2 linked regions of the Neobacillus sp. PS2-9 genome follow. The protein of the gene in region 1 binds, or shares a complex with, the protein of each later gene. Links are inferred from orthologs where the notes say so. Each region holds a gene or a part of one and is shown in the gene's direction. Other genes may lie near its edges.

The links.
Region 2: rny (region 1) and pfkA share a complex: the UniProt entries of both Bacillus subtilis proteins name them as parts of the possible RNA degradosome complex. The link is inferred for Neobacillus sp. PS2-9 from one-to-one orthologs.

The regions. Positions count from the first base shown.
Region 1 is NZ_CP133269.1:3,512,430-3,515,344, reverse strand. What follows is about bases 38-2,904. They hold rny (ribonuclease Y), read left to right. Parts: upstream 38-624; coding sequence 625-2,184; downstream 2,185-2,904. Other genes in these bases: RCG25_RS17675 (TIGR00282 family metallophosphoesterase), read left to right, coding at 2,295-2,904; recA (recombinase RecA), read left to right, coding at 38-308. Outside these bases: more of recA, read left to right, coding at 1-37; more of RCG25_RS17675, read left to right, coding at 2,905-2,915. UniProt on the Bacillus subtilis protein: Endoribonuclease that initiates mRNA decay. Initiates the decay of all SAM-dependent riboswitches, such as yitJ riboswitch. Involved in processing of the gapA operon mRNA, it cleaves between cggR and gapA.
Region 2 is NZ_CP133269.1:1,395,648-1,398,535, forward strand. The notes cover bases 1-2,840. They hold pfkA (6-phosphofructokinase), read left to right. Parts: upstream 1-860; coding sequence 861-1,820; downstream 1,821-2,840. Other genes in these bases: accA (acetyl-CoA carboxylase carboxyl transferase subunit alpha), read left to right, coding at 1-577; pyk (pyruvate kinase), read left to right, coding at 1,862-2,840. Outside these bases: more of pyk, read left to right, coding at 2,841-2,888. UniProt on the Bacillus subtilis protein: Catalyzes the phosphorylation of D-fructose 6-phosphate to fructose 1,6-bisphosphate by ATP, the first committing step of glycolysis.

The DNA.
Region 1 (2,915 bases):
AGAATAAAGTTGCTCCTCCTTTCCGTACGGCAGAAGTAGACATTATGTATGGAGAAGGTATTTCTAAAGAGGGCGAAATCATCGATTTAGGCTCCGAACTAGATATCGTTCAGAAGAGCGGTTCATGGTATTCCTATAATGATGAAAGACTAGGTCAGGGCCGTGAAAATGCTAAGCTTTTCTTAAAAGAAAACCCTGATGTCCGTCTTGAAATTCAACAAAAAATCCGTGAGCACTACGGCTTAGATGGTGAAAAGTTCGTGACGGAAGTTGAAGAAGAAGAGGAATTTAATTTACTAGATAATTAATAAAGCAAAGCCCCTTTTGGGTTTTGCTTTTTTGATAACATCTGTATTTTTATGAAAAGAAGTTAATAATAATTCACTTAGTACACTGTTCATTCTAGTATTAGTTGATGACGAATTCTAAATATTTAAAAAAGCCTAGTGGACTAAGCCTTGACAATGAATATTCACAGCTTTACAATTAACATGTATATTTTACATTTTTGGTAATATTACAATTTGAAAAGCCCTGGTGCTTGCTGTATGTTGAGTCTAAACAATGTACATGCCGACACTTAAAAAAATGTAACAAAAGTTCATAGCAAGAGGAGGTGTAACGATGGACCTAATTACTATCATCTCCATTTTGCTTGGCCTTATCGTCGGTGCCGTTGTTGGCTATTTTGTTCATAAATCCATTGCTGAAGCAAAAGTAGCTGGTGCAAAGAATGCTGCTGAGCAGATTCTTGAAGATGCTAAACGTGATGCTGATTCATTGAAAAAAGAAGCTTTGCTGGAAGCAAAGGATGAAATTCACAAGCTTCGAACAGAAGCAGAGCGTGAGGTTCGTGAACGAAGAAATGAAATGCAAAAACAAGAAAACCGTTTACTGCAAAGAGAAGAGAATTTAGATCGAAAAGAGGAAACGTTAAACAAGCGTGAAAATCTTTTAGAAAAGAAGGATGATTCTCTAAACCAAAGACAACAGCATATTGAAGAGATGGAAAGCAAAGTGGACGAGTTGGTAAGAACACAACAAACTGAACTCGAACGGATTTCGAGCTTAACTCGTGAGGAAGCTAAAGCGATCATTATTGACAAGATGGAGCAGGAACTTGTCTACGACACTGCAATAATGATTAAGGAAAGCGAAAATCGTGCAAAAGAGGAAGCTGATAAGAAAGCGAAGGAAATTCTTTCGCTAGCAATCCAACGTTGCGCTGCTGACCATGTTGCGGAGACGACTGTATCAGTCGTTAACCTTCCAAATGACGAAATGAAGGGCCGGATTATTGGCCGTGAAGGACGAAATATCCGTACACTTGAAACATTAACGGGAATTGATTTGATTATTGATGATACTCCTGAAGCTGTTATTCTATCAGGCTTTGATCCTATTCGTCGAGAGACAGCCCGCTTAGCACTAGAAAAACTAGTTCAAGATGGCCGAATCCATCCTGCACGTATTGAGGAAATGGTAGAAAAATCTCGTCGCGAAGTGGATGAGTATATTCGTGAAGTCGGTGAGCAGACCACTTTTGAAGTGGGTGTGCATGGACTCCATCCAGATCTTATTAAAATTCTTGGTCGCTTAAAGTTCCGTACAAGCTACGGTCAAAACGTATTAAAGCATTCAATGGAAGTGGCACAGCTTTCTGGTTTACTTGCTGCTGAGCTTGGACAAGATGAAACTCTAGCTCGTCGTGCAGGATTGCTTCACGATATTGGTAAAGCAATTGACCATGAAGTGGAAGGTAGCCATGTAGAAATTGGGGTTGAACTGGCAACCAAATACAAAGAACATCCAGTTGTTATTAACAGTATTGCGTCACACCATGGTGATACAGAGCCAACATCCATTATCGCCGTATTGGTTGCCGCTGCAGATGCATTGTCAGCTGCTAGACCAGGTGCTCGTAGTGAAACTCTTGAAAACTATATCCGCCGCCTAGAGAAGCTGGAGGAGATTTCTGAATCCTATGAGGGAGTTGAGAAATCCTTTGCGATACAGGCTGGTCGTGAAGTACGTATTATTGTAAGACCAGATGCAGTTGATGATCTTGCTGCTCATCGATTAGCACGAGATATTCGTAAGCGAATTGAAGAAGAGCTAGATTACCCTGGCCATATTAAAGTCACAGTTATTCGTGAAACACGAGCTGTAGAATACGCAAAATAAAGCGGTGCATTTGCACCGCTTTATTTATTGGGTAAAACTGGTGATTAAATTATTTTTGATTGTGATACAATTGAAACAACTACAATTACTTATTGACGAAAGGAAAAATAATGAATTTACTTTTTATCGGAGATGTGGTCGGCTCACCAGGTCGGGACATGGTTAAGGAATATTTACCAAAACTAAAAGAGAAATTCCGGCCTACCTTTACCATTATTAATGGGGAAAATGCTGCCGGAGGCAAGGGGATTACAGAAAAAATCTATCGTGAATTTTTAGGGTATGGCGCACAGGCAGTTACGCTTGGTAACCATGCTTGGGATAATCGAGAAATTTTTGAGTTTATCGGTTCAGCAAAAAATATGGTAAGGCCAGCGAATTTTCCAGAAGGTACACCGGGGCAAGGGATGGCATTTTTTAAAGTTAATGAGTTTGAGATTGCAGTCATTAACCTCCAAGGAAGAACCTTTATGGCACCATTAGATTGTCCCTTTAAAAAAGCTGATGAGTTAGTTGAAAAAGCAAGGGAAAGAACCCCATTTATCTTTGTTGATTTCCATGCAGAAGTGACGAGTGAAAAACAAGCCATGGGGTGGTACTTAGATGGAAGAGTATCAGCAGTTGTTGGAACTCACACACACGTCCAAACAGCTGATAGCCGTATTCTGCCTGCTGGGACTGGGTATCTATCAGATGTGGGCATGACAGGCCCGTACGATGGCATATTAGGT
Region 2 (2,888 bases), 2.1 Mb from region 1 along the record:
AGGATATCGAAAAGCACTTCGTCTCATGAAACAGGCTGATAAATTTAAACGGCCAATTATCTGTTTTATTGATACGAAGGGAGCATATCCAGGTAAGGCTGCAGAAGAACGTGGCCAAAGTGAAGCCATTGCACGAAATTTATTTGAAATGGCGGGTCTTAGAGTTCCTGTGATTTGTATTGTTATTGGAGAAGGCGGAAGTGGCGGTGCTCTTGCACTTGGAGTGGGTAACCGAATCTATATGCTGGAAAACTCTACCTACTCCGTTATTTCCCCAGAAGGAGCGGCAGCTATTCTATGGAAGGATGCATCCTTAGCTAAAAATGCTGCAGAAACAATGAAAATCACAGCTCCTGATTTGAAGGAACTGGGAGTAATCGATGATATTATCTCTGAAATTAAAGGCGGCGCACATAAGGATGTTAAACAGCAATCAGAAGAAATTGAAAAATGTCTGATGTCTTCACTTAAACAACTTCTTAAACTATCAGAGGATGAATTAATTGCCGACCGATATAACCGTTTTAGGACAATTGGCGAATACACAATAGTTAATGATTACATTGGTGCTAAATAAAAAATCGTGCTCCTAGGGGGCACGATTTTTTCACGTTCACATATTGTTCAAGGAAATTCCAATGATGACGCTTTCAATTGTGAATAAAACGCTTCCAGTTTACTAATTATTCCGTCTATTATATTTACTACTATGAATCGGTTGTTATGGTGATTTCTTCGTGTTATTTTATAAATATTCGTAGGTTTTATGTTAATAATAAAGGAAGTACATCCTGAGATAATTTAATGTTATTAACATTCGTATAATGAGGGTTTCTTAATCAATGATTGAGGTGATAGGTGTGAAAAGAATTGGGGTATTAACGAGCGGTGGAGATTCACCAGGAATGAATCCGGCCATCCGTGCCGTTGTGCGGAAAGCAATTTATCATAATGTAGAGGTTTACGGTATTTATGGCGGTTATGCAGGATTAATTTCTGGTAATATAAAGAAGCTTGAGCTAGGTTCTGTTGGTGATATCATTCATCGTGGCGGTACCATGCTGCATTCAGCGCGCTGTTTAGAATTTAAAACAAAAGAAGGACAGCAGCAAGGAATTGAACAAATGAAAGCTCTTGGAATTGAAGGGCTTGTAGTTATCGGTGGGGATGGTTCCTATCGTGGAGCAAAGGCATTAACAGAACAAGGTTTTCCTTGTGTTGGTGTACCCGGCACGATTGATAACGATATTCCAGGTACAGAGCTTACGATTGGCTTTGATACCGCCTTAAATACAGTAATCGATGCAGTAGACAAAATTCGTGATACCGCTACCTCTCATGAAAGAACGTTTGTAATCGAAGTAATGGGACGCGATGCGGGTGATATTGCTTTATGGGCGGGTCTTGCTGGTGGAGCAGAAACCATCTTAATTCCTGAAGAAAACTATGAAATGAATGAAATTGCCGAAAGACTTCGCAAAGGGCAAGAGCGTGGTAAAAAGCATAGTATCATCATTGTGGCTGAAGGAGTCTGCAGTGGAGTTGAATTCGCTAAGCAGCTGTCAGAAGCAACAAACTTTGATACAAGAGTTTCTGTGTTAGGCCATATCCAGCGTGGTGGTTCTCCAACTGCAGCTGACCGAGTACTTGCCAGCCGATTAGGTGCAAGGGCAGTAGAACTATTAATCGAAGGAAAAGGCGGCCGTGCAGTAGGTATTGAAAAGAATCAGCTTGTTGATTATGACATCATTGAAGCTTTAGGTAGAAAACATACATTAGATCTTGAACTGTTCAAGTTGTCCAAGGAATTATCAATTTAAAGAATAGCGTTTGTCTTTTCTAAAATGGGAGGAAATATAGCATGCTACGAAAAACAAAAATCGTTTGTACGATTGGTCCTGCTAGTGAAAGTGTTGAAAAGTTAACTCAATTAATAAATTCGGGGATGAACGTTGCTCGTTTGAACTTTTCTCACGGTGATTTTGAAGAGCATGGTGCTCGAATCAGAAATATTCGTGAAGCAGCAAAAGCAACGGGTAAAACAGTAGCGATTCTACTTGATACAAAAGGTCCGGAAATCCGCACAAACAATATGGTAAACGGTGCAATTGAGCTTAAGGCTGGAGAAAATGTGATTGTTTCTATGACAGAAGTCGAAGGAACAGCTGAGAAGTTCTCTGTTACATATCAAGGTTTAATTGAAGATGTACATGTTGGTTCAAAGATACTCTTAGATGACGGCTTAATCGGTCTTGAAGTAACGGAAGTGAATAAAGCCGCAAATGAAATCTATACAAAGATTTTAAACAGCGGAACATTAAAAAATAAAAAAGGTGTAAATGTTCCTGGTGTGTCAGTGAACCTTCCAGGAATCACTGAGAAGGATACTAAAGATATCATGTTCGGTATTGAACAAGGAATTGATTTCATCGCTGCTTCCTTCGTCCGCCGTGCAAAAGATGTCTTAGAAATCCGTCAACTTTTAGAGGAAAACAATGCAACACATATCCATATTATCCCTAAAATTGAAAACCAAGAAGGTGTTGACAACATCGATGAAATCCTTGAGATTTCTGATGGCTTGATGGTTGCACGTGGTGACCTTGGCGTGGAAATTCCTGCTGAAGAGGTTCCTCTTGTTCAAAAAATGTTAATTAAGAAATGTAATGCCCTTGGTAAACCAGTTATTACTGCAACACAAATGCTTGATTCCATGCAGCGTAATCCAAGACCTACGCGTGCAGAAGCTAGTGACGTAGCCAATGCTATTTTTGATGGTACTGACGCAATCATGCTTTCAGGTGAAACAGCTGCTGGTATTTATCCTGTAGAAGCAGTTCAGACTATGCATAATATTGCTTCAAGAGCGGAGCAGGCATTAGATCATA